2 regions of the Arthrobacter sp. FW306-05-C genome follow, and region 2 is predicted to be linked to the other one. Evidence: predicted binding sites of a transcription regulator. Region 2 holds the regulator's gene; the other holds the start of a gene.

Region 1 (19,798 bases), 700 kb from region 2:
TGCCATCCGAGGCGCCGGTGGCCGGGAAGTCGCCCAAGCCGGGGGAGGCCACGGCTGTTTCCGTCGCCGAGCTCATCAACTACTGGGACGTGAGCAGCTACCCGGGCTTTGTGTCTGCCACCGCCGAGGTGGTGGGCGGCCAGGACGTCAGCGCCTCAGCCGTCCCTGGAAAGCTCCTGCCCCTGGATATCGGGCCGCAGCCCCCCGGGCAGCACATCAACTGGCTCAACCTGTTCTATTCCATCGAATGGGTCGTCTTCGCCGGTTTCGCCTTCTTTATCTGGTGGCGCCTGGTCAAGGACGACTACCACCGCGATCTCGAGGAGGCCCTCGAGGACGCCGATGAAGCCCCCGCAGGCGGCCTCCACGAAACACAGCCTCTTCAGCAGCAGCCTAACCAGCACCAGCCTGAACAGCAGCAGCCTGACCAGCACCAGCAGAAGGTACAGCCATGATTGATCCGAAACCCGCCACCCCATCCCCGCAGGCATCCGGCGGCAAGACTTCCGGCAAGAAGCGCCGCTTCGGCGGTACTGAGGCACAGATCCGGTCGGCCCTGAAGTTCTACAAGGTCATGGCCTACCTCACCGGCACCATGCTGCTCCTGCTCTGCGCCGAACTCGTGGCGCGGTACGGCTTCGGGCAGTACCTGTTCGCGGGCGGCACCAACGCAGTGACCGGCCAGCCGTTCGGCTTCGGATTCGCCGACGCCGAACCGGCCGGGGTGATCAACGGCGTCAACGTCTCCGTCACGGTGCTGATCGTGCACGGCTGGATGTACGTGGTGTACCTGATCTCCAACTTCCGGCTGTGGTCGCTTATGCGCTGGCCGTTCCTGAAGCTAATCCTGCTGGCACTGGGTGGCGTGGTGCCGTTCCTGTCCTTCATCGTCGAGAAGAAGTTCCACGCCGAGGTGGAGGCCGAGCTGGCCGCCAACCCGCAGGCCCCGCAGCGCTACTGATCCCCTCCGCAGTGGGCTGCGCACAGGCAGCCGACCGGCCGCCGTCGGACGTTTGCTCCGTCACAGCGCGGCCTCCCAAGGTGCGCCGGTGCAACGGCGCCAAGTAGGCTATTACGGTGACTACTCCCACTGCATCCCAGACTTCCCAGAAGCCGGTGCTGGTTGTTGATTACGGTGCCCAGTACGCGCAGCTGATTGCCCGCCGCGTCAGGGAAGCGAATGTGTATTCGGAAGTGGTTCCGCATACTTACTCCACCGAGCAGCTCCTGGCCAAGAATCCCGCCGCCATCATCCTTTCCGGCGGCCCTTCCAGCGTTTATGCCGACGGCGCCCCGAGCGTTGGTGCCGACCTCTTCGAGGCCGGCGTCCCCGTCTTTGGCATCTGCTACGGGTTCCAGGCCATGGCCAACGCGCTGGGCGGCAAGGTGGACAAGACCGGCCTGCGGGAGTACGGATCCACCGAGACCACCATCCTGGGCGAGGGGCGTTCCGTGCTGGAAGGCATGCCCCAGCACCAGAAGACCTGGATGAGCCACGGCGACTCCGTCCACTCTGCGCCCGAAGGCTTCGAGGTGCTGGCCACGACCGCGGGCGCGGAGGTGGCTGCCTTCGCCAACGAGGAAAAGGGTCTCTTCGGTGTGCAGTGGCACCCGGAGGTCAAGCACTCCGCCTACGGACAGCAGGTGCTTGAAAACTTCCTGTTCAACTGCGCCAAGATTGAGCCCAACTGGACCACCGGAAACATCCTGGAGGAGCAGGTGGAGCGGATCCGCCAGCAGATCGGGGATTCCCGGGTAATCTGCGGGCTCTCCGGCGGCGTCGATTCAGCAGTGGCGGCAGCGCTGGTCCAGCGCGCCGTGGGCGACCAGCTCACCTGTGTGTTCGTGGACCACGGACTGCTGCGCGAGGGCGAAGCGGAACAGGTGGAACGCGACTTCGTGGCCGCCACCGGCGTCAAGCTGTACGTGGCCAACGAACAGGAGCGCTTCCTTTCGGCACTGGCAGGCGTCAGCGATCCCGAAACCAAGCGCAAGATCATTGGCCGCGAGTTCATCCGCGCCTTCGAAGAAGCCGAACTGGCCATCATTGCCGAGGCTGCCGCGCACGGCGAGAAGATCAAGTTCCTGGTCCAGGGCACCCTCTACCCGGACGTCGTCGAATCCGGCGGCGGCGAAGGTGCCGCTAACATCAAGAGCCACCACAATGTGGGCGGGCTTCCCGAGGACCTGCAGTTCGAGCTTGTCGAACCGCTGCGAGCCCTGTTCAAGGATGAAGTCCGCGCCGTGGGCGCCCAGCTGGGGTTGCCGCAGGAGATCGTGGGCCGCCAGCCGTTCCCCGGCCCCGGCCTGGGCATCCGGACCGTCGGCGAGGTCACCAAGGAGCGGTTGGACCTGCTCCGCAAGGCGGACGCCATCGCGCGCGCCGAGCTGACCGAGGCCGGCCTGGACAACGAGGTCTGGCAGATGCCGGTAGTGCTGCTGGCGGACGTCCGCAGCGTCGGCGTCATGGGCGACGGCCGCACCTACGGCCACCCCATCGTGCTGCGTCCCGTTTCGTCCGAGGACGCCATGACCGCCGACTGGTCACGCCTGCCCTACGACCTCCTGGCCAGGATTTCCAACCGGATCACCAACGAGGTGGACGGCGTCAACCGGGTGGTGCTGGACGTCACCAGCAAGCCGCCGGGAACCATCGAGTGGGAATAGCTTCCTAAGTGGCCGGCCTCCGCCAGCGGGGGCCGGCCACTGCTTTTCCCGAATGAATCCTCCGCAATTTCCCGTGCTCCAGTGTTGCGGTCGCTCAAGTCCGGCGCCGAAGCGGCTACTCTCGAACCTATGCCGGTATGGTCCAGGACGTCACGTGCAAACGCAGAAAAGAAGGCAGAAGTGTCAGTTGGTCAAGGCCACCCGGAGGGCTCGGAAGAGCTTCGTAAATGGCTGTCCGGGCTCAAACCCGTCACCGGCGCGGACACGATGCTGCGCTTCACCAAGACGCCCGAAGGTTCCATCGACCTCACCTCGGCACACCCCTCCGGACTCGCCCAGCTCATGGCCGGGCGCCGCACCCGCCTGTCCACGCTGATCCGGGACCGGCAGCAGTACGTGGTCGCGGCAAGGGCTTCACGCAACATCCGGTCCAAGATCTTTGAGCTCGCCAATGACCGCGGTATCGATGCCGGGTACCTGTCCGCAGGCACCGTGGTGTGGACATCCGCCGTCGGGGGCAAACCCCAGCGTGTGTCCGCCCCCGTGATGCTGACCGCCATCTCCCTCACGGTTCGGCCAGGGGAGGACGACTTTGAACTGCAGCTCACCGAGCAGGCACAGATCAACCCGGCATTGGTGCGGCACCTGAAGAACATCCACGGCATCGTCTTCGACGTCAACGCCGTGACCCGCCTGGCTTACAGCACCGCCCGGTTCGACCCCCAGCCCGTCCTGGACCGGCTGGCCACCCTGATCCGGCCCATCCACGGGGCGGAAACCCAGCACAACCTGCTCGTTTCCACCTTCGCCGACCTCTCCGGCAACCTCGACGACCCCTGGATCAACGACACACACCCCATCGTGTCCGCACTGGCCACCGCCGCCGGCGGCGAGATGGTGGACATTGAAGAACCGGACCCGTCCCGCTTCCCGCAGCTGGACAACCGGCACCCCAAGGACGAACTGCTCCTGCTGGACGCGGACACGGACCAGCAGTACGTAATCGATGCAGCCCGCGCCGGGGACTCCCTGGTGGTCAGCAGCCCGCCCGGTACCGGCCAGACCCAGACCGCGATCAACACCATCGGTGCCCTGGTGGATGCCGGAAAGACCGTGCTGGTGGTGGGCGACCGGCGCGCCAGCCTCAATGAGGTGTCCGGACACCTGGAGTCGCTGGGACTGGAGTCCATCCTGTTCCAGCTCACCGGGAATGTCACCGCCCAACAGCTGAAGGGCCAGTTGGTCCGGGCGATCGTCCGGAACGAGAAGTCGCTGGAACCGCAGCTCGGGAACCTGCACAACACCCTTACCGAGCACCGGCATGCGCTGATGGACCACGTGGCATCGCTGCACAACGTCCGCGATCGGTGGGGCTGCTCGCCGTACCAGGCCATGCAGTCCCTCGCCGAACTCACGTCCATCCATCCGGCACCGGCCACCACCGTCCGGCTTAAGCGCAGCGTCCTGGACAGCATCCGGGACCGCGATGAACTGGCCGGCCGGCTTCGCCGTGCTGCCGAACTGGGCAGCTTCAGCAAGGCAGCCACCACCAGCCCCTGGCACGGCGCAAGGCTGCTGACCCGCAAGGAAACCGAGGAAGCCCAGGACCTGGTCCGGTCCGTGGCCAAGAGCCTTCCCATCCTCCGCGACCGGATGGACGCGGTTGCCGAGCACGCCGAAATCCGTCTGGGCGAATCCTTTGCCGAGTGGGGCGAGCAGCTGGAACTGCTGGTTGCCGTCCGCGGCAGCCTGGACAAGTTCACCCCGGACATCTTCGACCGCCCGGTGACGGACCTGATCTCCGCCACTGCACCGTCCTCGTGGCGGCGTGAGCGCGGCATCGAGCTGACGGCCATGCAGCGCTCCAGGCTGCGCCGGGTGGCCAAGGAATATGTGCGTCCGGGCGTCCACATCGCGGACCTGCACTCGTCCCTGCTGCTGGTGCAGGAACAGCGGGCCCTGTGGGCGGGATACGCCACAACGCAGCGGCACCCTGCCGTTCCATCGGGCCTGGCCGAAATGAACGCCATGTACCGCTCCCTGGACAAGGAGTTGGCGCAGCTGGGCGAGGCGCTGCGGCATACGGAAGACGGTGGGTCGCTGACCGGCGTTCCCTACCCGCAGCTGATGGAACGCCTGGAGCGCCTGGTGGCGGACACCGATACGCTCAAGACCCTGCCCGAACGCACACTCCTCATCGAGAACATGCGCGAACACGGCCTGGGTGAACTCCTTGCCGACCTTGCCGAACGGGAAGTACCCGAAGGATCGGTCGCGGCCGAATTGGAACTGGCCTGGTGGCAGTCCGCGCTCGAGGCAATGATCAGCGGTGACGACTACCTGGCCATGTCCGACGGCGACGCACTGCGCCGGCTCGAAGCAGAGTACCGCCTCGCAGACAATGCGCACATTGCCAGCGGCGCAGCCCGGCTGCGGTGGGCCCTGGCGGAGCGGTGGCGCACCGCTATTGCCGCCCAGCCGCGGCAGGCCGGCCTCCTGCGCAGCCTGCTGAAGGACGGGCGGGTCTCCCTGCCCGCCCTGACCGCACAGGCGCCTGACCTGATCGGGACGCTGGTTCCCGTCTGGTCTGTCAGTCCCTACCTCATGACGGGCCTGCTGCCAGCGGAGCAGCATTTCGACGCGGTGGTGATCCTCGATGCTGAGGCCACCTCCCTGCAGGCCGTCCTGCCCTCGATTGCCCGTGCACGGCAGGTCATTGCCTTCGGTGATTCCCGCATAGCAACGCCACGGACCTTCACCGTGGGAGTGGAGCGGCTGGCGCCCGGCGAGTCGGCGCACCACCGTGTGGAAAGCGCCTTTACCGCGCTCTCCGCCGTCCTGCCGGTATGGCGGCTCAATGTGGTGTATCGCGCGGTGGACGAGGACTTGGTCCTCCAGCTGAGTAAGAGCTTTTACGACGGCGGCCTGCGCCGGCTGCCGGAAGGGCAGTCCGCCACGGGGCTGGACCGCTCCCTGTTGGTTGAGTACCTGCCGGACGGCACCGGCCTGCCCAGTGCCGACCACGAGGGTGTGGAATCCGTCGTGGCGGAGGTCAACCGCGTTGTGGAACTGGTCTTCGAGCACGCCAGGATGCGCCCCCGAACGTCCCTCGCGGTCGTAACCGCCAGTCTCCGGCACGCGGCCCGGATTGGCGAGTCCATCAGGCTCCAGCTGTCCAACCAGCCCGGCCTCGCCGGATTCTTCGGTGCCGGCCCGGAGTCCTTCCGGGTGGTTGACCTGGAACGCGCCCAAGGCCTGGTGCGTGACCACGTCATCTTCTCACCGGGATTCGGGCGGACCCCCCACGGCCGTGCACTCCACAACTTCGGGCCGCTGTCCGCCGAGGGTGGCCGGGAAAAGTTTGCCCTGGCGATGACCCGGGCACGGCGTTCCCTGCACGTGCTGACCTGCTTCCGGCCGGAAGACCTGGACCACACCCGCCTCACCCACGGGGCGGTGGACCTTTACACGCTGCTGAACCGGGAAATCTCCGGCAACACGGACCTGGGCACTCCGGCGTCCCGTGCCGCTGCCAGCGAACAGGCACTGGGAGCGGATCCCCTGGTAGCGGATCTGGGGGACAGGCTGCGCGCCCGCGGCGCCCGGGTGTGGCACCAGTACGACGGCGCCATCGACGTTGTTGCCGCGGCCGACCCCCTGAACACCATGGGCCAGGACGACCTGGACCTGCCCCGGCCTGTGGCCATCGAATCCGACGGCACCAAGCAGTACCGCGCCATGAGCGTGCGTGAACGCAGCCGGCTGCGCCCGGAACTGCTGGAACGCCTGGGCTGGCGCTACATGCCGCTGTGGACCATCGAAGTCTTCACCGACCCCTCGACCTGCGCCGACCGCATAGCGGGGTACCTGGGACTCGAGAACATCGTGCTCCTTGGCAGGACCACGACCTCTACGGGCTTCCTTGACGACGACGTCCACCAGGCACTCAATGGAATCGACACCGCATCATCGGCAGCTTCCGTGGGCAAAGAAGATTTGAGCAGAGAAGAATTGAGCAAGGAAGACAGGGCCGGGAAAGCCGGTCCCGAGGAAGACATGCACTACGACGAGAACAAGAACGGAAACCCTGAACCTGGCACTGACGCTGCTGCGTCGGGGGCGCCTGCGGCACCCGGCCCGAATGCCCCTGCGGCGCGCGCGGCACAGGGCGGCAGCGAGGAAATCCTTCCGAGCAAGGCCGCAGAGGACGATGCGCGCAGCTGGGGAGACCGGGAGGACGACCACGACACGTGGTTGAAGGAACAGAAACCACCGCACTGGGGCTGACCGCGCAGGGCTGACCAGCGCGTCCGGGTTGGATGTGTGCCCGGTTTGGATGGAGCGCCCGGCTTCGGCCTTGCATGGCTGATGTCACGGCGGCCCGACAAGGACGAAGAACAGCCGGCCCTGGGTTGAGGCTCCGGCCAGACGGGACGATTGTTCTGCGTTGGCCGCCACCACGATTAGTCCATCCGTCTCCGTGGTGCCCAGCCATTGCCCGCCCTGGCCGCCGTTGTTCGACGTCCACAGGACGGGTACGGCAGATGCCAGGACCTGGGAGGGACCCTGCTGGTCAAACCCGGTGGCTGGCGTCAGCACCACATTGACCAGTTGGCCGGGGGAGACCAGCTGTGTGGACGAAGGGTCCGCCATGCGCAGGGGAACAGCCGCTGAACCGGGCGGAGTGCCAGCCAGCAGTCCGGGACCCAGCAGTTGGGCGTCCGTGAGGAGCTGGCCCTTGCGCATGGGCGCGGCCAGCTGCTTGCCCGTTGCGGCGGCGTCATCCTGCAGGAAGCCGTCCGCCACCATTCCCGGCGGCACCTGGACGTGAGCCAAATCTGCTGTGGTGACGGCGCTTCCGGCGGGAAGATCCCGGGCGGCGGCCAGCGCCCTAACAGTGGAGAGCGGGGCAGGAGTGAGCTGCTGGACCGCAAGGGCTGCAGCTGCGCATAACAACAACGCCGCAGCGAGCCTGCGGTTGCGGTTCACCCAGCTGGCAAACCGCGCCCCCGGTGAACGCTCTTTGCCGCGGCGTGCGATGTTTCGGGGGCTGGCGGGACGCCGGTAGTGGTCGCGGCGACGGCGGGGAAGTCTGGGCATGCGCCCACGCTAGTTGCGGCAACCGCACCTGGGCAGCCAGAACGAACGCTATGTGGACAAAGGCGGCCGGCGCTGGAATGCGCCGACCGCCGTCGAACTTAAGGCTTATGCCTGTCTAGCTGGCTGCCGGAGCCGAAGCGGCGGGGGCGGCAGCGGGCGCAGCCGGAGCCGCGGCAGGCGCGGGGGAGACGGAGCTGCCCTTGGAATCGCGCGAGTCGGTGCGGTAGAAACCGGAGCCCTTGAAGACGACACCCACGCTGTTGAACTTCTTCCGCAACGTGCCCTGGCATTCGGGGCAGGACGTCAGGCTGCTGTCCGAAAACGACTGGACAATGTCGAAGGCGTGGCCGCAATCCTTGCAGGCGTAAGCATATGTTGGCACTGGTGCTCCTCCTCTTGGGCAAACGAGAGGTCCCGTGCTGCCACTTGGTAAACCATTAGCAGTCGCAGGGCCTGAGTGCTAATTCTATCACTGCCCCTGGACGGGCCGGGGTTAGGCGCCGCCCGTGAGCGGCTGGTACCCGGACGGCGCAAGGACCGCCGGGACCGGCCGGTCGAACTCCTCTGCAGGAATCCGCCCCGCAGGCAGCAATTCATCGTCGTAGATAACAGCGGCCAGGGGAATTTCCTTCCCGGCTGTCGCAAGGTGTCCCAGGAACTTGTCGTAGTACCCGCCGCCCTGGCCGATCCTGTTACCGGCACGATCCACCGCGGTGGCCGGAATGAAAAGCACTGCCGCTGCGCCTGCTGTCTCCGGCCCGTGCCGGGGTCCGGCGGGCTCAAGGATGGGTGCAAATTTGCTGCGTTCAAAGCTGGTTTCCGGCGTCCAGAACACCCAGCTCAACTCCCTGCCGGGTTCACACACCGGAAGCAGCACTCTGTGTCCGCTGCTGTGCAAAGCATTCACGAGCGGCAGGGTGGGCGGTTCTTGTCCCACGCCGAGGTACACGCACGCTATGCCGGGCTGGCCGCCGGTAACCGTCCCGGCCCAGGCTTCGCCGTGCACAGCCAAGGCGTTGCCTGCCGCTTCCAGTTGCGCCGGGGTTAGCCCCGCGCGCCGGCGTCGGTGGGCGGCCCGGATATCGTCCTTGACCGCGTTCGTTTCCTGCAGCATGGTGTCCTTCCTGCGTTGCCGGCACTCAGCGGCTTCTGGCCGGATGCCAGCCTGCCGCGCCGGTGGTTACTGAAATGCTTGACGCTGACGTTAGATTAGTCCGGTGAGCACCAGTAACCCCAGAGTCCGCAAAGCCGTCATTCCCGCCGCGGGCCTGGGCACCAGGTTCCTGCCCGCCACGAAGGCGATGCCCAAGGAAATGCTTCCCGTCGTAGATAAGCCTGCCATCCAGTATGTGGTGGAGGAAGCCGTGCACGTGGGCCTCAACGACGTGCTGATGATTACCGGCCGCAACAAGCGCGCCCTGGAAGACCACTTCGACCGGGTGCCCTCCCTCGAATCGACGCTGGAGGACAAGGGCGACACGGAAAAGCTTGCGTCCATCCAGGCGGCCAGCCAATTGGGCGACATCCACTACGTCCGGCAGGGCGACCCCCACGGACTGGGGCATGCGGTGCTCCGGGCAAAGCAGCACGTGGGCAACGAAGCCTTCGCCGTCCTGCTGGGGGATGACCTGATTGATGCCCGCGACGAACTGCTCAGCACCATGATCGACGTGCAGGCGAAAACGGGCGGGTCCGTCGTCGCGCTCATCGAGGTGGAGCCCTCGCAGATCAGTGCTTACGGCTGCGCCGACATCCAGGAGATTGACGGAGAAGACTACGTCCGCGTCAACCGGCTGGTGGAGAAGCCCACGCCCGAGGAAGCTCCGTCGAACCTTGCGCTGATCGGGCGCTATGTCCTGCACCCGGCCGTGTTCGAAGTCCTCGAGCACACCGAGCCGGGGAGGGGTGGAGAAATCCAGCTGACGGACGCCCTCCAGGAGCTTGCCACCGGTGATGCCCAGGGGCATGGTGTCTACGGAGTGGTGTTCCGCGGCCGCCGCTACGACACCGGAGACAAGCTGAGCTACCTCAAGGCCTGCGTCCAGTTGGCCGTCGACAGCGAAGACCTGGGCCCGGGCCTGCGGGAATGGCTGCCCGGCTTCGCCGCCGACCTTTCCCGGTAACCCAATGCACACAGGTCCTATTTGGCCAGTCACCCTCGAGTCGGGCGACCTGGTCCTGCGGCCCATCCGGTACCGCGACAAGAAAGAGTGGACCGAGGTACGGTCGCGCAACAGTGAATGGCTGGCGCCGTGGGAGGCATCCAACCCGGACCCGGCGGGCGGCCTCCCTGACTACCGGCACATGGTCCGCTCGCTCAATATGCAGGCTGCCCAGGCCACTGCTCTGCCTTTCCTCATCACCGAGTGGCAGCCGGGCCTTCGGAAACCCGCCATCGTGGGGCAGCTGACAGTATCTTCCATCGTCTGGGGTTCGGCCATGATGGCCACTTTGGGATACTGGGTGGACCAGGGCAGGGCAGGACGGGGGATAGCGCCCACCTCCGTGGCGCTGGTAACCGACCACTGCTTCCAGGTGCTTGGCCTTCACCGCATGGAAATCAACATCCGGCCCGAGAACGGACCAAGCCTGCGGGTGGTGGAGAAACTGGGCTTCCGGGACGAAGGGTACCGGCCACGTTTTCTGCACATCAATGGCAAGTGGGCCGACCACCGCTCGTTCGCCCTCACCGCGGAAGAAGTCCCGGAGGGCCTGTTGAGCCCTTGGCTGGCATCGCGCCGGTCATAAATCCAATGGTTTGCCCTCAGGGGCACGACACACCCTTGGTAATGCGGCCTGAGCAGGCATGATGCTCATACGGTTTTGAGTGTGGACTTCCCCCTTAGCAGCTCAGTGATCCTTGTGGTTGCCGTCGCGCTCTGGATTGTATGGGTTGCCCCTTACGTTCTCCGGAACCGCAGGCACCAGTTCCAGCCCGCCGGCGACTTCCTGGCAGACGCCCCCGCCGATGAAAGGCCGGACCCGCATCCCGGCCTGGTCCTGAACGTCGCCGCCCAGCAGGAGAAAGCCATGGAACCCAGGAAGAGTGCCGCAGGCGCTGCAAGCACCCCACCCCCGCCCAGGTTCCGCGTCCGCTACGGCCGCACTGCCCTGGCCCTTGTGGGACTGCTGTCCCTGGTCACCGCCTTCATCTCGGGTGTGCTGCTTCCGTTCGGCATCGGATCGCCTGCTCTTCCCTTCACCTGCACCCTGGTGACCGTCGCGTCGGTGGCACTGCTGCGCTGGCTCGCTGTCCGTGACCGCAAGGCGAAGGTGAACGCCGCCTTTCGCTCTGCCATGAGTGCCCCGGCACGCCGCCCGGAAGACGCCGTCGTTATTCCTGCCAAGCCCGAGGTTGCTCCCGTGCTGCCGGAAAGCACGCTCTTCGATGCGGAGGCGGGCCAGGCGAAGGTGAAGCCGCTGACGGCCGTGGAGTTGCGTGAAGCTGCCCTCGCCGTCGCAGTGGCTGCCGGTGACACCAGCGCCGCAGCTCCGTCCCCCATTCCCGTGGGCACGCCCTGGGAGCCCGTGGAGGTTCCCAAGCCTGTTTACGTGGAGGCGGCCAAGGCTGAGCGCCCTGAGCCGGAGCCGCTGGAGCTTCCGGAAGCGCCCAAAGCAGTCGGAAAACCGTCCTTGAAGAAGGGGGCTGCGGAGGCAACGGCAGCAGAGGGCGGCGAAACGGAACAGTTGAGCGCCCAGCAGTTGTCCAAGGCACAGAGCGCCCTGAGTAACCTTGACGACGTCCTCCAGCGCCGCCGCGCCTAGGGCCACGCGGGGGAGCTTCGCATTACCGGCAGATGCCCAGTGCGTCGATTGGCGTTGAGGATGGAAAATTTGTAGCCTAGGGACACCGGTTCCGCACCAGCCTGGGATATCTTGCAGGAGGCAGCTGGTTCCGGGGCTATAGCTCAGTTGGTAGAGCGCTTCGTTCGCATCGAAGAGGTCAGGAGTTCGAATCTCCTTAGCTCCACTAAAAGAGCCCGCTGGAAACAGCGGGCTCTTTCGTTGCCACTTGCCCCATGCTGCGAAGCCTGTCCGCGAAACGCCGGGCAATGCGCGCGCGCTTCCTGCAGCACAGGCCTAGAGTAAGCCCATGGGAATCATCATCGGCCTTCTGGTCCTCTGGCTCATCCTGTCCATCCTTGGCTTCGTCGTGAAGGGCCTTCTCTGGCTCGCCATCATCGGCCTGGTCCTCTTCGTCGCCACCGGCGTCTGGGGTTGGCTGAAACGCAGGGCCAACGCCTGATCATCATCCCCTGCCGGGCTGCTGTGCGGCCAGGTAGGCGGCTGGTACCAACCGCCCAAGGACCCTGGTCTTTTCGTACCGGCGGCGCCACGCTGGCTCCATGAGCCTTGCAGCGAAGCCGGACGGCCTGACGCCATTGATTCCTCCGGTCCGGCGCAACCTTGCCGCCAACCACGCCCTGCACCCGGACCGCCCGTGGATCCGTGTCCTTCGGGTCCTCACAGGGCTGGCCATCCTCGCCGCAGTGGTCCAGAAGACAGTGGATGCCACCCTGCCCGGCAACGATGTGGACATCGCCCAGCTGTATTCGGAATTCACCGTGCAGGGGAACCTCGCTTTTGGTCTTGTCCTGATCATTTCGGGAGTACGGCGGCGCGGCTCGCTGCCGTACTGGTGGGACCACTTCTTCGGCGGACTGGTCCTGTACCTGGTCATGACCGGGATCATCTACGTGGTGCTCGTGGCTCCGCCGGGGGAGCCCTGGTGGACCTGGGACCTGTACTGGCCGCAGCTTGTCCACCACCGCCTGGCCCCGTTGGTGGCAGCCCTTGACTGGGTCTTGGTAACCCGCACGGTCCGCGGCCCCTGGTGGCGGCCGGCTGCGTGGCTGGGCTACCCCGTAGTGTTCCTGGCCTTCTCGTGGATCCGGGGCGGGCTGGACGGGTGGTATGTCTACGACTTCCTTGACCCCACCATCGACGGCGGCTGGCCCAGGGTGCTGGCAACCACCGGCCAGGTCCTGGCCGCGTTCCTGGCGGTTTCGGTCCTGGTGCACGCCGCGGGCAACGCGCGGGCGGCGCTGGCAGCCGGGAAGGCCGTCCGGGCCAGGGTTCCTAAATCCAGCCCTTCTTTTTGAAGATCCCGTACATGAGCGCCCCGGCGGCAACCATGAGGACCAGGGCGTAGGGATAGCCGAAGGTCCAGTGGAGCTCGGGCATGGTGTCGAAGTTCATCCCGTAGATGCCGGCGACGAAGGAAGGCGCGAACAGGATGGCAGCCCAAGAGGAAATCTTCTTCACCTGCTCGTTTTGCTCGGCGCTGGCCTCGTTCTGCCGGTTCGCCGTGAGGGTTCCGTCCAGGGTCAGGGCATTTTGCAGCAGGTCCCGGAAGGAATCCGCCCGGGAAATCACCCGCTCGACATGGTCTTCCACATCGCGCAGGCGGTGCCGCAGGTCGCCTTCAACCTGGTACTTTTCGAAGCCCCTTTTGAGCTGGTCCAGCATCTCCGGCAGGGGGTGGATGGCGCGCTGGAATTGGATGACTTCACGTGCCAGTTCATAGATGCGGCGGGACACGGAAGAGTCGCCGCTGAACAGCTGGTCCTCGATCTCGTCAATGTCGTTCTCCAGACCGGCCACCACGGGCGCGTAGTCGTCCACCACGCGGTCCAGCAGGGCATACAGCACCGCTTCGGGTCCGTACTGGAGGAGATCAGGCCTTTCCTCCAGCCGCCGCCGAACGGTAGCCACACCCGCTGTTTCGGCGTGCCGTACGGTCACCACGAAGTTCTTGCCCGTGAAGACGTGGAGTTCACCGAACTCCACCGTCTCGTCCTCATCCAGGTACCGCGCCGGTCGGAGTACCGTGAAAAGGTTGTCATCGTAACGCTCCAGCTTGGGCCGCTGGTGGGCCGAAACAGCGTCCTCCACCGCGAGGGCGTGGAGCCCGAACTCGGCGGCCACAGCAGCCATTTCCTCAGCGGTGGGCCGGTAGAGCCCGATCCAGGCCATGCCGCCGTGCCGGGCCAGGGTCTCAAAGGTCTGTTCCAGGTTTTCAGGCTCTGCGTGGCGGACGCCGTTGACGTAGACGGCGTTATCGATGATGGTCATTCAGGAAATCCTAGCCGCCGGGGCTGTCGCGCTGCTGAGGCCGCTGATAAGGGGTTCGGTGCGGTAGGGGATGTGGGTGTGCAGGGCCAGCACCGTCTCCGTCCGGATCACGCCCTTGATCCTCAGGACCTGCCGGAGGGACGACTGGAGGTTGTGCGTGTCGGTGGCCACCACCCGGCACCATACGTCCCCGCGTCCGGAGATCTCGTGGACTTCCAGGACCTGTGGGATGAGCCGCAGCGCCGCCACAACGCCGTCGAGCTCACGGTGGGAGACCTCGATGGTCACGAACGCCACCACGTCATAGCCCACCGCCTCCAGGTCCACTTCGCGGCCGCCCGGGCGCAGCACCCCGGCCCGCAGCAGGCGCCTCACGCGGGACTGGGCCGTGTTGCGGGCGATGCCCAGGGACTCGCTAAGCTCGCCGATCTGGATCCGGGGATCCCTGATGAGGGCCAGGAGGATCTTCAGGTCCGTGGGATCCAACTTATTCAAGATCGTCACTCTCCATCACGCTGCGCTTCGTAAATTGATTATTCTGCTCAATTATCCTCGCAGCAATGGATGGATAGGGCAGCAGTGACGCACTCTTGAACCATCAATGTTGTATCCGCGCCGGGCTCCCACAAGGACTACCTGCCGTGGCGATCCCTAAGGCGGCAAAATGACGGTCTTCAGCGAACTGCGGATGCGCCCGGTAACGGCCATGCCCAGCGGGTGGAATGCCTCCACCACCGCGCGGCTGGTAATTTCCGGTGCGGCCATCTTCCTCCTCCTGGTGGGCGCCAACCTGGCCACGCCGCTGTACCCGCTGCTGCAGGCCGACTTGGGCCTGTCCAGCCTTGATGTGACCGCCGCTTTTGCCAGCTACGTCCTGGCGTTGGTGGGAACGCTGCTGCTCGCGGGGCACTGGTCGGACCATATCGGCCGGCGTGCTGCGCTCCTGGTGGCCGTCCTGACCGGGCTGGTGGGCGGCTGGACCTTCGCGGAAGCGGGAACACTGGCCGCCTTGTGCGCGGGCCGGGCACTACAGGGAATGGCTGTCGCGCTGGCCACCGGGGCAAGCGCCGCTGCCCTCCGTGAACTGCTCCCGTCCCGTCCGGAGTGGGCATCGCGCTTTACGTTGCTGGCCTCATCCGGGGGAGTGGCCGCCGGCCCCGTCATCGGCGGGCTGCTGTCGCTGCTCCCCGGCCCCACCACGGCCCCGTACGTCGTCCACTCTCTGCTGCTTGCCGGTCTCCTGGTCCCGCTGTACCTGGTCCGTGCCCGCCCGGCCATCATGGTGCCGGCAGTGTCCCGGCCGCTGCATGCCCTGGCTCCGCGCCGGCCTTCCGTTTCCCGCCAGGCGAGGGGCGCATTCTGGCTGGCGTCCGCCGTCGGCTTCCTGAGCTTCGCAGTCTTTGGCTTCTCGCTGTCCCTGGCACCGGGTTACTTTGCCCAGGTCCTTGGCACTGACTCCCGGCCGTTGATCGGTGTGTTGGCCGGCCTGCCACTGGGCGCGTCAGCACTGAGCCAGCTGGTGACCGTCCGGGGCCGCCTGACCGTTCCGGCCGGGCTCGCAGTCCTTGGCGTCTCCGTCATCCTGCTGGGGGCCGCCGGCGCCTGGCACAGCCCCCTGCTGCTGGTGGGGGCCGCCGTGACTGCCGGGCTGGGGCAGGGCCTGTCGTTCCGGATTGTCTTCAACGACGTTGCGGACAGGGTGGAGCCCGCCCGCCATGCCCAGATCATCAGCACCGTCTACGTCATCACCTATTTGGGGAGTGCGGTGCCGGTCCTGGGCCTTGGCTGGGCCAGCGCGGCGTTCGGGATGGCGCCGGCCGTCCAGGGCTTCGTCCTGCTGTGCGGCGTCGCGGCCCTTGGCCTGTCAGCCTGGACGCTCGCAGCCATGGCCGTCCGGCGGCGAAAGTGACACCCCGCCTCCCCAAATGAGCAGGGCTGGGCTAGTCGGGTAATGGCCCGTGGTTGCCCTGGATGTGTTCGAAGACCAGGGTGGTCTCGGTGTGCCCCACCACAGGATCGGTGGCGAGGTTGTCCAGGACCCAGTCCCGCAGGTCTTCGGTGCTTCCGACGGCGATGTGCAGCAGGTAGTCCACCGAACCTGAGGTGTGGAAGGTAGAGAGCACGGCCGGCAGGTGCGGCACGCGTGCGGTGAAGCGGTCGATTTGGTCCCGGTCGTGGGCGCGGAGCCGCACGGCCACCAGCGCCTGCACAGACCTGCCGATGGCCGACAGGTTCAGCTTCGCCTCATAGCCCTGCACGATGCCCCGTTCAGACAGCGCCCGGGTGCGCATCAGGGCCGTGGATGGAGCGATCCCCACCAGTTCGGCGAGCTGTTTGTTGGAAATCCTCGCGTCAGAGACGAGGGCTTCCAGGAGCCGTTCGTCGATGGCGTCGAGCGGTTCAAGATGTGGCCCGGGCCTGGGGTTCCTGGGATTCGTACTCACTGCGGTTCCTTCCACGCGATCTTTCGTTCATCCTAGACCGCAGAATCGTCGCCATCCGCTCAGCGCGGGCGTGCCCTGCCGAATATCCAAGGCCCTTTTAGAGCTGGGGAAGCCGCTTAATTCACGGACGGCGCGGCGGACCTTAGGAAGGGGCTGTTTCGGCCCGGGGATGGACGACGGCGACAGTTGCGGCAGTGACGCAGGCCAGCGCCATGACGGCTCCCGCCAGGGCGCCCCAGCCCCACGCCTGGAAGACGAGGCCGCCCGCCCATCCAAGGAGGCTGGAGCCCAGGTAGTAGGCCAGGTTGTACAGCGAGGCCGCCTGGGCCCGGCCGGTACTGGCGATGGCGCCGGTCCACCCGGACCCGATGCTGTGGGCGGCGAAGAAGCCCCCGGTGAACACCACCAGCCCGGACAGGATCAGCACCAGGGACGGGGTGAGGGTCAGGGCGAGGCCGGCCACTGCAAGCGCAAGTCCCGCGAGCAGGACGGTCCGACGGCCATACCTTGTGGTCAGGCCCGCAGCCCAGCGGGAGGAAACAGTGCCGGACAGGTAGGCCAGGAAGATCAGGCTGATCACGGTGGCCGGGAGCCCGAACGGCGCAGCGGACAGCCGGAAACCCAGATAGTTGTAGACGGCCACGAACCCGCCCATCATCAGGAAGGCCTGGGCGTAAATGGCCAGCAGCCGGACATTCCGAAGATGGGCGGCGAGCGTCTGAATGGCGTTCCGGAGGCCGGCGGCCTGGGCCGGAACGAATCCCCGGGCCCGGGGCACCAGGACAAGGAATACGACGGCGGCAACGGTCGCCAGCAGGGACACGGCCAAGGCCGCCGAGCGCCAGCCCCAGAGTTCACCAACCGGCCCCGCCACGAGCCGGCCGGACAGGCCGCCAAGGGTGGTGCCGGCAACATAGCTTCCTGCAGCCAATGCGGCATGGGCTTTGCTGACCTCTTCGTTGAGGTAGGCAATGGCGATGGCGGGAATGCCGCCCAGGGCCATCCCTTCCAGTAGCCGCAGCACAAGCAGCATGGTGAAGTTCGCGGACAACGGCACCAGCAGGCCCAGGACGGTGGCCGCCGTGATGCCCCACATCATGGCCTTCACCCGGCCAATGCGGTCTGCCAGGAAGGACCAGGGGATCACCGTGGCGGCCAGCCCCATGGTGGACAGGGAGATGGTGAGGGCGGCCTCGGCAGCAGTGATGTCCAAGTCGGCCGCCATGAGCGGCAGGACCGCCTGCGTGGCGTAAAGCTGCGCGAAAGTGGCCACACCGGCGCACGCCAGTCCGGCGAGGACGCGGCCGTAGTCACGCGATCCCTTGGGATGCCCACTCCAGACGGGTGAGGGGCCGGTGCCGGCTGGTGCCTTCTGTCGCATCCAGCCAGCGTAGTCCTCCCGAAATGGATGCTTCCAATGCATCTTTCCTGTCAAACTGATATCAATAGTGGGTCATTCGAGGCACAGGTAAGGCAGCAATGGAACCGGACCGGAAACAGTTGGCGCATTTGCTGCCGCTCCTGCCGGTACTGGCCGAGCTGGGCCGCACCGAGCATGTGACGGAGACAGCCGAGTTGCTTGGAGTACCCCAGTCAACGGTGAGCAGGGCACTGGCCCGGGCCAGCGCCGCCGTCGGCACCGAACTCCTGGTCCGGGACGGGCGCGGGGTCCGCCTGACTCCCGCTGCCCGCACGCTTCTGCCTTACATCGAGCACGCGCTGGCGGAGTTCCAGGCCGGGCTGGACCTGGTCCGGAACGAGTCCCAGGTGGTCAGGGGCACTGTGTCTGTGTCCTTCCAGCACACATTCGGCGAAGCCACCCTGCCCCTGCTGATCAGCGCCTTCCGTACCCGACACCCCGGAACCGCCTTCCGGCTTAGCCAGGGCGCCCGGAACAGCTGTTTGGAGGAGCTTGCTTCCGGCGAAGCCGACCTTGCCCTCACCGCGCCCGTGGCCCCACCCGGGAAGAACCTTGATTCGGCGCCGCTGTACCGTGAGCCGCTCCGGCTGGTGGTGCATCATGGCCACCCGCTGGCGCGGAAGCGGATGGCGGCCGTGGCCGATATCCGGGCCGAGCCGTTCGTTGCCCTGGGGCCCGGGTACGGGCTGCGGTCCCTCACCGATGCACTGTTCCGCGAGGCCGGGTACCGCCCGCGGATCGCCTTTGAAAGCCAGGATTCCCACACGGTCCGCGGACTGGTCGCGGCAGGCCTCGGCGTCAGCATCCTCCCGCCGGGCGGTGAGGCGCCGGGCCGCACACTGCGCCCCGAAACGGGCGACCTGGGGTGGGTGGAAGTGCCACTGGATTCCCCGCTCGCCTTCAGGGAGGTCGGCGTGAGCTGGCGGCGCCGGAAGCCCGAAAGCGAACCTGTTCCGGCCAGGCTCTTCCGCGAACTGGTGGTCTCCCAAGGTCCGGGCCTGTTGGCTGGGCTGGTCACCAGGGCGGGCCGCTGAGCAAGTAAGACGGCCGACGGCGGAGCGCGCCGGCCAGGGCCAGGCGCGGCCGGGTGCCGCACGGCACGCCCTCCCCGCAAGTACCCTTGTGACGTGACGAACACCCAGAACCCTTTCGCCCATCCCGTCGAGCCGGCCGCGGAAGCGCCAAGCGACCCGCAGCCGGGCAACCCGCTTCCTGTAAACCCGCTTCACGGCATCACGATCGGGCTGGACATCGGGGGCACCAAAACCCACGGGGTCCGCTTTGAGGACGGTCGGCCTGTCGCGGACGACTCGGCAGGCAGCTCCAACGTCCAGAACGTCACCCGTGGACAGGCGGCCCGCAACCTGGCGGAGCTGTTCGCCCGGATCGGCGGAGGACGTGTGGACCGGGTGTATGCGGGCTCGGGCGGAATCGATACCGACGAGGACGCTGCAGCCCTGGCTGCCCTGATCCAGCCGCTGGCCCCGCAAGCACGCGTCACCGTTGTCCACGACTCGCGTTTGCTGCTGGCGGCAGGCCGTGCCGGCACCGGGGTGGCCGTCATCGCAGGGACGGGCTCAGCGGCCTGGGGACGCAATGCCGACGGCGGCGAGGCCCGGGCCGGCGGCTGGGGTTACCTGCTGGGGGATGAAGGCAGCGGCTATTGGCTGGGCCGCGAAGCGGTGCGGCACAGCCTCCGCAGGATGAACCAGGGCCTGCCCATCGACCAGCTCACCGCAGCCCTTCTGCGGTCCTGCGGGCTGGACCACCCCAACAAGCTGATTGCGCTGTTCCACTCCCCGGACACCGGGCGCCGCTTCTGGGCGCAGCAGGCCCGGCACGTGGTGGAGGCGGCAGCTGCCGGGCACCAGGACAGTGCAGCCCTGCTGGCCCGGGCCGGGCAGGACCTTGCTGCCCTGGCGGAACAGGTGCTGGGCCAGCTGAAAATCGACGGGCCGGTGATCCTGGGGGGCGGGCTGGGGATGAATGTTGCTCCCCTGCAGGAGTCATTCCGCCGGAACCTTGCCGCAGCCGGAATCATGGATGTGCGGGTCCTGGACCAGGAACCGGTGTTTGGTGTCCTGCAGCTCCT
Region 2 (9,534 bases):
CACCAACCTGGCCAAGCCGGCAGCCCAGTCGCTGCCCGGCTACGCCGATGCCAAGCCCATGGTGTTCTCCGGCCTGTACCCGCTGGACGGCGCCGACTACCCGGTACTCCGTGACGCCCTCGAAAAGCTCATGCTCAACGACGCGGCGCTGGTGTACGAACCGGAGACCTCGGCTGCGCTGGGCTTCGGTTTCCGGGTGGGCTTCCTGGGTCTCCTGCACCTCGAGATCACCCGCGAACGCTTGGAGCGCGAATACAACCTCGACCTCATCTCCACTGCGCCTAACGTGGAATACGAGGTGACCCTGGAGGACAAGAAGGTGGTCCGCGTGACCAACCCCAGCGAGTACCCCACCGGCAAGATCGCGGAAGTACGCGAACCCATGGTCTCCGCCACCATCCTGGCCCCCAACGAATTCGTCGGCGCCATCATGGAACTGTGCCAGTCACGCCGCGGCGTCATGGGCGGCATGGACTACCTCTCCGAGGACCGGGTGGAAATCCGCTACCGCCTGCCGCTGGCGGAAATCGTCTTCGACTTCTTTGACATCCTGAAGTCGAAGACCCGCGGCTACGGCTCCCTGGACTGGAAAGCCGACGGCGAGCAGGTGGCCGACCTGGTCAAGGTGGACATCATGCTTCAGGGTGAGCAGGTGGACGCCTTCAGTGCCATTACCCACCGGGACAAGGCATACGCCTACGGCGTGATGATGACCGGCAAGCTCCGCGAACTCATCCCCCGGCAGCAGTTCGAGGTGCCGATCCAGGCGGCCATCGGTTCCAGGATCATCGCCCGCGAAAGCATCCGGGCCATCCGCAAGGACGTACTGGCGAAATGCTACGGCGGTGACATATCACGTAAGCGCAAGCTGCTGGAAAAGCAAAAAGAAGGCAAGAAGCGCATGAAGATGGTGGGCACGGTGGAAGTGCCGCAGGAGGCCTTCATCGCCGCCCTCACCACGGACGAATCGAAGGACAAGGCAAAGAAGAAGTGACCACTGCGCAGCGGGGGACGCGCTGATGCCCAGCGTCCTTCCCCTCGGCGACCCGGCGCCGTCGGACGGTCTGTTGCCTCCACAGGCAGCGGACGGTGCGGCGGGCCGGGCATTCGGCCTGTACGTCCACATTCCCTTTTGCGCCGTGCGCTGCGGATACTGCGACTTCAACACCTACACCGCCACGGAGCTCGGCGGCGGCGCATCCCAGGATGCATATGCCCAAACGGCAGTGTCGGAAGTGGCATTGGCGGCCAAGGTGCTGGCGGGCTCGGGCATGCCGGAGCGGAAGCTCAGCACGGTCTTTTTCGGCGGCGGCACGCCCACGCTGCTTCCCGCTGACGACCTTGCGGCGATCCTGCGCGCTGCCATCGACCAGTGGGGCATCGAGGACGGCGCCGAGGTCACCACGGAAGCCAACCCGGACTCCGTCACCCCTGAATCCCTGGCCGTCCTCAAGGAAGCCGGCTTCACCCGCGTGTCCTTTGGCATGCAGTCCGCCGTTCCGCACGTCCTCAAGGTCCTTGACCGCACCCACACGCCGAGCCGGGTTCCGCAGGTGGTGCAGTGGTCAAGGGAAGCCGGCCTGGCTGTCAGCCTGGACCTGATTTACGGCACGCCGGGGGAGTCGCTGGCCGATTGGCGGCACTCACTGGAGACCGCCCTGTCCTACCAGCCGGACCACATCAGCGCCTACGCGCTGATCGTCGAGGAGGGTACCAAGCTGGCCGCCCAGATGCGGCGCGGTGAGGTCCCGGGAATTGACGACGACGACCACGCCGACAAATACGAGCTCGCCGACCAGCTGATCACCGAAGCAGGGCTTGGCTGGTACGAGGTCAGCAATTGGGCGCGCACTCCGGAGCAGGCGTGCCGGCACAACCTCGCATACTGGCGGGGCGACGACTGGTGGGGGATCGGGCCGGGCGCCCACTCCCACATGGGCGGGGTCCGCTGGTGGAACGTCAAGCACCCGTCCGCCTATGCCAACCGGCTGTCGCAGGGGCTGTCGCCGGCTGCCGGCAGGGAGACCCTGGATCCGGAAACCAGGCACCTGGAAAAGGTGATGCTCGAGGCGCGCCTGCAGTCAGGACTTGAGGTGTCAACGCTCAGCGCTGCCGGGCGGCACGAGGTGGCCGGGCTGATCGCGGGCGGCCTGGTGGATCCTGCTGCTGCTTTCCGCGGACGGCTGGTGCTGACCCTCAAGGGCAGGCTGCTGGCAGACGCAGTGGTCCGCCGCATCCTCCCCGACTAATCTCAGGAAGCCGCTGGGTGCGCCCCACAGCTTGCGAGGGCAGGGAGCCGCTGGGTGGGCCCACGCCCGTAGGGTTCCCTGGCCGAGCTTGCGAGGCTAGGACCGGCGGGTGGGCCCACAGCGGCAAGGGCCCCGGCCCGAGCTTGCGAGGCTAGGGAACGGGCGGGGACTATTTGATCCAGCGCAGGTTGTACTGGTAGCGGTGCGGCTGGCCTCGGTTGACGTGGATACCTGCGGCTACGGAGAAGCAGGTGAGGGCTACCCAGATCAGTGTGGCGATGACCGCGAAGATGTTTCCCACATAGGGGATGAAGACCAGGATGTTGGCCAGCACCGCGGCGATGGTGGGCGGCAGGCTGAAGTTCAGGGCTTCCTTGGATTCCTGCGCGGTGAACGGCCCGCGGTCGCGGAAGATCAGGTAAATCAGCAGCGAGGGGATGCACCCCAGGATCCCGCCGAAGTGTGCCAGCGTGGCCCACTGGCGGTCCTCGCTGGCCGTAAGCGGCAGGGCGTTGGCGGGTACGCCATGGTACTCGGAGCGGCCCTGGCCGTCCCTGTGATCACGTGCGTTTTCTGCCACAGTCTGTGTCCTTCTGAGGTGCAAGTTAGTGCTGACTACTACCAAGAATACTGGCTTTAGGGCCGGCGTCCGCCGCCTAGGGCACGGTAAGGAAATCGATGACTTCCTCAACCCGGCCCAGCAGCGACGCTTCGAGGTCCGCGTAAGTGCGTACGGCGCCCAGTAATTTCTGCCATCCGAGGCCGATGTCTTCCTTCGTGCTGTGCGGCCAGCCGAACGCTTTGAGGATCCCGGTCTTCCAGTCCTGCCCCCGGGGGATGGCGGGCCATTTTTCGATGCCCAGGACTGAAGGCCGGATTGCCTGCCAGACGTCCACGTACGGGTGGCCGACGATCAGGACGTTGCCGGCCGCGCCGGGGGACGCCATGACGGCGTCGGCGATCCGGTATTCCTTGGAATCGGGAACCAGGTGGTCCACCAGCACGCCGAGGCGGCGGCCAGGGCCGGGCTTGAAGTCCGCCACGGCTGCGGCCAGGTCGTCGATGCCGTGGAGGGGCTCGACGACGATGCCCTCCACGCGCAGGTCGTCTCCCCAAACCTTTTCCACCAGTTCGGCGTCGTGCTTGCCTTCCACCCAGATCCGGCTTGCCTTTGCGACCTGGGCGCGTTGGCCTGGGACGCGCACTGAACCGGAGGCGGTCCGGCCGGCGGGAGGGCCGGCGGCGGCCTTGAACGCGGGCGGCATCAATCGGATGGGCTGGCCCTCGAGGAGGAAACCGAATCCCAGCTTGAAGGACCGGGACTTTCCGCGGCGGTCCTCCAATGCCACGACGTGCATTCCGCCGGACTTCTCTACGCGGGTGACAGCGCCCACCCAGCCGGAGTGTACTTCCTCAAGAACCATGCCCCGCTCCACAGGGACCTCGGGCAGCTCCGCCCGCTTGGGAGCGGAAATGCCCCGGGGGCCCCAGTTCTGGTAATCCATGGAATCAATCCGCCTAGCGCTAGCTCCTCAACCCGGGAATTTCGCCCGGAGCGGTACCAATGCTAACAACGGGCCGAGGCATAATAGACTGTTAGCACTTAGGCATGTCGAGTGCTAACCCTTGGGCGGCACCGTGCGGGGTGGGTGCCCCGGACCATGGATGGAGGTGGAGAGTGAGCGAGCCACGCAAACTGGAAGTACTGCGGGCCATCGTGGAGGATTACGTCCACTCCCGCGAGCCGGTTGGATCCAAAGCCCTGGTGGAGCGGCATCATCTTGGCGTTTCCAGCGCCACCATCCGCAATGACATGGCCGCGCTGGAGGACGAGGGGCTGATCACAGCCCCCCATACCAGCGCCGGCCGGATCCCCACGGACAAGGGCTACCGGCTTTTTGTCGACCAGATCTCCGCCGTCAAGCCCCTGTCGGCTCCCGAACGCCGAGCCATCCAAACCCTCCTGGAGGGCGCGGACGACCTCGACGACGTGCTGGACCGCACCGTCCGGCTGCTGTCACAACTGACCAACCAGGTAGCCGTGGTCCAGTACCCGCACCTGAGCAGGGCACTTGTCCGGCACATCGAATTCGTGCTGCTGGCACCGCGGAAGGTCCTCGTGGTCCTCATCGCCAACAGCGGCAAGGTGGAGCAGCGCGTCATCGACGTCGGGCAGGACCTCGGAGACGAAGCGCTGGCGGAGCTGCGCACCCGTTTCCTTGCCGCCCTCGGGGGAACCCGGCTGAGCCACCTCGCCCAGGCACTTCCCGCCGTCGTGGCCGCTGCACCCCAGCCGCAACGCCAGGCGGCCCACGCGCTTGCCCTCGGCCTGGAGGCGCTGGCCCAGAACAGCAGGGAAGACCGCATGGTCATGGCCGGCACCGCCAACCTGGCCAGGTCGAACGTTGATTTCCCCCTGAGTATTGGTCCGGTGCTGGAGGCGCTCGAGGAACAGGTGGTGATGCTGCGGCTGTTGAGCGAAATGGCCCAGGACCACCGGGGCGTGGCCGTCAGCATCGGACGGGAGAACCCCTATGACGGCCTTGCCGAGGCCTCCGTGGTGGCCACCGGCTATGGTCCGGACAGTGCAGCCAAGGTGGGAATCCTCGGACCCACCCGAATGGACTATCCCACCACCATGGCCGCCGTCAGGGCCGTAGCCCGCTACCTTTCCAGGATTTTGGGGCCCTGACTCCTGGCCGCCGGAGCCCGCTTCGGCTGTGGACAAGAGTCCTGGCGCCCGACTGAACGCAGTACAACAAGGAAGAGACACGAATTTTGAGCAGCCACTATGACGTCCTTGGAGTCTCACCCGAAGCTACGGGCGAAGAGATCAAAAAGGCCTACCGCAAGCTGGCCCGCACCCTTCACCCGGACGTTAACCCAGGTGCCGACGCTGCCGAGCGCTTCAAGGCGGTAACGCACGCCTACGAGGTCCTTTCCGACCCCCAGAAGCGCAGGATCTACGACACCACCGGCAACGAAAACGGCACGGACAACGGTTTCGGCGGCGCCGGTTACGCAGGCCAGGGGTTCGCGTTCCAGGACATCTTCGACACCTTCTTTGGCGCGGGCGGCACGTCTGGCCCGGCGTCCCGGGTTCGCCGTGGCCAAGACGCACTCATCAGTGTCCGGATCGACCTCCGCGACGCCGTCTTCGGAGTCAACAAGAAACTCGAGGTGGACACTGCAGTGGTCTGCCCCACCTGTGATGGATCCTGCTGCCGCCCGGGCACCCACCCGGAGCGCTGTGACATCTGCGGCGGCAGCGGCCAGGTCCAGCGGGCCGTCCGGTCCATCCTTGGCCAGGTCATGACGGCAGCGCCCTGCGGCACCTGCGAAGGTTTCGGCACGGTCATCAAGGACCCCTGCAACGAATGCAGCGGCCAGGGCCGCATCCGCAGCCGCCGGTCACTGACCATCAAGGTTCCTGCCGGCGTCGCCACCGGCACCCGCATCCAGCTTTCCGGGCAGGGCGAAGCCGGCCCGGCAGGTGGGCCCGCCGGCGACCTGTACGTGGAGATCCGCGTCAACAACGACCCCACGTACGTGCGCGAAAGCGATGACCTGCACGCCACCCTGCACATCCCCATGACCGCTGCGGCCCTGGGCACGGACGTCAGCCTGGAAACCTTCGACGGTACCCAGGAGATCGATGTCAAGCCCGGCACCCAGTCCGGCGAAATCATCACCCTGCGCGGCTTGGGCGTCACGCACCTGAGGGGCTATGGCCGCGGCGACCTGAAGGTCCATCTGCAGGTGGACACCCCCGCCAAGCTCGACTCCGCGCAGGAGGACCTGCTGCGCCAGCTTGCCAAGCTCCGCGGCGAGCAGATCACCGAAGGCAAGTTGGCTGCCAGCGGCGGCATGTTCGCCAAGCTCCGGGACCGCTTCGGGAACCTGTAGCGGTGAGCAACCCGGTCTTTTTCACCTCCACCGGTTCCCTGGACGCCATGACGCCGGGCCGCATCTTTGTCCTCGAAGGGGCGGAGGCGCGCCATGCCGTCACCGTAAAGCGGCTGGCGCCGGGCGAGGCCGTGGACATTGTCGACGGCGCCGGCACCCGCATGGCCGGAAGAGTCGTCTCGGCTGCGCCCTCGGGCCTCGAGGTGGAGTGCGGCAGCCTGACGGTGGAAGACAGGCCGGACGTGCGGCTGGTGCTGGTCCAGGCCCTGGCCAAGGGCGATCGCGACGAACTGGCCATTGAGACGGCCACCGAACTGGGCGTCGACGCGGTGGTTCCCTGGCAGTCCGAACGGTCCATCGTCCGCTGGAAGGGCGACCGTGCAGCGCGGGCTCACGCCAAGTGGGAGTCAACCGTGGCGGCGGCCGCCAAGCAGGCACGGCGTGCCTGGATCCCGGAAGTGCGCGCCGCCGTCGACACCACAGGGCTTGCCACCGCGGTGAACGCGGCGGACCTGGCGGTCATCCTGCATGAAGACGCCGTACGGCCGCTGCGTACCGTCCTTGAAGCGTGGCAGGGGAGTGCAGGCACCGGCTCCCGTGAAATCCTGCTGATCGTCGGCCCGGAGGGCGGCATCAGCCCGCGGGAAGTAACGAAACTCTGCGACAAAGGGGCTGTGACAGCCCTGTTGGGGCACCATGTCCTGCGGTCCTCCACAGCCGGGCCGGCCGCCGTCGTGCTTGCCAGCGACATTCTTGGCCGGTGGACCACTACCGGACTTTGAAGGTCCTGGTGTCCTCGTTCTTGTCCGGCTCCCCGCCGGAGCCGGCCTGCGCCACCCGGAGTTCGTAGTCGCCTGGCGGCAGGTTCAGGGCCAGCGTGAAGACGCCCGCCTGTCCCTGCTCCGTGCCGGCCGTGATCTCCCCGTTCAGGAAGGGCGCTTTGCTGCCCCCGTCCCCGGCCCGAAGGAGCTGCCAGTGGAGCTTCGCGCCAGGGGACGTGCTGCGCCCGGTGACTTTTACGCTGCCGCCCGGCACCTCGGAGTTTTCCTGGGGGTCGATAATCCATACCGGCGCCACCAGGCCTGCCGCGCGCGTCATGAGCGCGCCCAGCTGGATCTTTCCGAACGCCACGTAGTCCGTGTGGCCGTCTACGAGGATCCGGACCCGGACTTGCTGGCCGGTGTCGATCAGGCCCGAACTGGCGGCCGCCGCGGTGGCCGTGTAAATCAACTGCTGGATGGCCCGTGCCGCCATGTCTGCATCGAGGTTGCTGTTAAAGGCGTCGGCCGAGACGTCGACGGTGATGACATCCTTGCCGGAAATGGACGTGGCCAGCTTGTCCGGGTTCTGCCAGGGCGTGAAGAAATCAGGGTCCAGGGGCTTTTCCGACATCATGGCGCGCAGTGCCCGGGTCACCGGGTTGTCCTGCTCCGGGACGTCCCGGAATTCGCGGTAAAGGAAGATGTTCCCCCCGCTGCGGCCAATCCAGTACACCGGGGCCTTGTTGGAGGACTGCGTAGTTTCCAGCGGGGCGCTTGTGGCCGGGCCGTCCGGCATAGTGCCCCCGGAGGCGGGGACCGATGCGCTGGTGCCTGTAGGTGAAGGCCCGCCCTCGGCCGTGCAGCCTGCCAGGGCCGGAACAAGCACCAAAATTCCTGCAAGGACGGCCGGGCACAGGCGGCCCTTGGGTCGTCCTGCCCTTTTGGGCACAGAGGTTTCCGGCACTGTCCTGCCCTTGTCCTTTCCTGGCGTGGCGGGCCGATCCCCCTGGCGGCCTGACGTCCCAGCAGATGCTGGATTTCCAGCATTGCACAGCGGTGCGCACGGTCAGCCGCTCTGTGCGTCCTTCCGGCGAACTGCAACTGGAACGATATATGGCCGATATGAAGTTGATATCTAAGCGCCCTGCTCGGGAACCTTCCACGGGTGGCGCGTCAGCTCCCATTCGGCCGGATATCCGCTCCATACCCGTGCTGGCGTAAGATAAAGGGATCGCTGGGCAGGGAGCACCGCGCGACGGGCACCGGCATCAGCCAAACGCAAAACAAGTGATGTCGATCTTCGAGGGGACCACGGGCCTGCGGGCCAACACCATGACTGAATCAGCAAATGGTAAGCGCCGGCTCAACACGGGCGAAGGCAGTCCGGGGGAATTTCCGCACTCAATGCCCGGCACCCGGACCGAAGTTGTCCTCTTTGAGAACACCGACCAGATGGTTCAGTCACTTGGCAGCCACGACGAGGCGCTGCGCTTCATCGAAGAGCAGTTCCCGGATGTCAATTTCCACGCCCGCGGCAATGAACTGTCCATCAGCGGCCCCGTCAGTGACGTGCCCCGGATCATGCGGCTGCTCCAGGAGGTCCGTGGCCTGGTGGCCAGGGGCACTGTCATCACGCCCGCGGTGCTGCAGCAGCTGGTGTCGCTCCTCCGCACCCAGTCCCTGCAGAATCCCGTGGACGTGCTCACCCACGACATCCTCTCCAGCCGCGGCAGGACCATCCGGCCCAAGACGCTCAACCAGAAGAACTACGTTGACGCCATCGACGCCAACACGGTGATCTTCGGCATCGGGCCCGCCGGCACCGGCAAGACGTACCTGGCCATGGCGAAAGCGGTCCAGGCGCTGCAGCAAAAAGAGGTCAGCAGGATCATCCTCACCCGCCCTGCGGTGGAGGCCGGGGAGCGGCTGGGATTCCTGCCCGGAACGCTCAGCGACAAAATCGACCCCTACCTCAGGCCGCTCTACGACGCCCTGCACGACATGATGGACCCCGAGTCCATCCCGCGCCTCATGGCCGCCGGCACCATCGAGGTGGCCCCTCTGGCGTACATGCGCGGGCGAACCCTCAATGACGCCTTCATCATCCTCGACGAGGCACAAAACACCACGCCGGAACAAATGAAGATGTTCCTCACCCGGCTTGGATTCGGATCCAAGATGGTGGTCACCGGAGACATCACCCAGGTGGACCTGCCCTTCGGAACGCGTTCCGGGCTGCGGATCGTCGAGGAAATCCTGCAGGGAATCGAGGGCGTTAGTTTCTCGGTCCTGGATGCCGCCGACGTTGTACGGCACCGGCTTGTGGGGGACATCGTCAACGCCTACAGCATCTGGGACGAAACCCAGCGGAACCGGGTCAAGCACTCAGCCAGCAGGGAAAAACGGGGGGAACACGCGTGAGCATCGAGGTCAACAACGAGTCCGGCATCCAGGTGGAGGAATCGGAGCTCGTGGCCCTGTCGCGGTACATCTTTGAACAGCTCTATATCCACCCGCAGGCCGAACTTTCCATCCTCTTGGTGGACGAACCCGCCATGGAGAAGCTGCACATCGAGCTGATGGACGAACCTGGCTCCACGGACGTGCTCTCGGTCCCC

The links. Region 2 encodes HrcA, which represses chaperone genes, less so after heat shock. Its sites were predicted from a motif close to TTNGCACTCGNNNNNNNCGAGTGCNAA; they were not measured.
Region 1: LFT44_RS13915 (FmdB family zinc ribbon protein) is a predicted target of HrcA. The motif match lies at 8,205-8,231, and genes of this name have one in related genera.

Annotation. Positions count from the first base shown of each region.
Region 1 is NZ_CP084556.1:2,996,153-3,015,950, reverse strand. Features, by position in the region: gene LFT44_RS13940 (SURF1 family protein) at 1-455, shown strand, start outside; gene LFT44_RS13935 (DUF3817 domain-containing protein) at 452-961, shown strand; gene guaA (glutamine-hydrolyzing GMP synthase) at 1,078-2,667, shown strand; gene LFT44_RS13925 (DUF4011 domain-containing protein) at 2,797-6,954, shown strand; gene LFT44_RS13920 (RcpC/CpaB family pilus assembly protein) at 7,039-7,767, opposite strand; gene LFT44_RS13915 (FmdB family zinc ribbon protein) at 7,883-8,149, opposite strand; gene LFT44_RS13910 (5-formyltetrahydrofolate cyclo-ligase) at 8,261-8,881, opposite strand; gene galU (UTP--glucose-1-phosphate uridylyltransferase GalU) at 8,985-9,890, shown strand; gene LFT44_RS13900 (GNAT family N-acetyltransferase) at 9,895-10,515, shown strand; gene LFT44_RS13895 (hypothetical protein) at 10,621-11,532, shown strand; tRNA gene LFT44_RS13890 (tRNA-Ala) at 11,665-11,737, shown strand; gene LFT44_RS13885 (hypothetical protein) at 11,861-12,013, shown strand; gene LFT44_RS13880 (Pr6Pr family membrane protein) at 12,114-12,869, shown strand; gene corA (magnesium/cobalt transporter CorA) at 12,847-13,842, opposite strand; gene LFT44_RS13870 (Lrp/AsnC family transcriptional regulator) at 13,843-14,337, opposite strand; gene LFT44_RS13865 (MFS transporter) at 14,507-15,751, shown strand; gene LFT44_RS13860 (Lrp/AsnC family transcriptional regulator) at 15,783-16,286, opposite strand; gene LFT44_RS13855 (MFS transporter) at 16,429-17,667, opposite strand; gene LFT44_RS13850 (LysR family transcriptional regulator) at 17,766-18,740, shown strand; gene LFT44_RS13845 (N-acetylglucosamine kinase) at 18,834-19,798, shown strand, end outside.
Region 2 is NZ_CP084556.1:2,299,907-2,309,440, reverse strand. Features, by position in the region: gene lepA (translation elongation factor 4) at 1-994, shown strand, start outside; gene hemW (radical SAM family heme chaperone HemW) at 1,020-2,249, shown strand; gene LFT44_RS10635 (DUF4870 domain-containing protein) at 2,419-2,829, opposite strand; gene LFT44_RS10630 (DUF3097 domain-containing protein) at 2,906-3,754, opposite strand; gene hrcA (heat-inducible transcriptional repressor HrcA) at 3,928-4,941, shown strand; gene dnaJ (molecular chaperone DnaJ) at 5,028-6,155, shown strand; gene LFT44_RS10615 (16S rRNA (uracil(1498)-N(3))-methyltransferase) at 6,158-6,937, shown strand; gene LFT44_RS10610 (GerMN domain-containing protein) at 6,924-7,880, opposite strand; gene LFT44_RS10605 (PhoH family protein) at 8,249-9,337, shown strand; gene ybeY (rRNA maturation RNase YbeY) at 9,334-9,534, shown strand, end outside.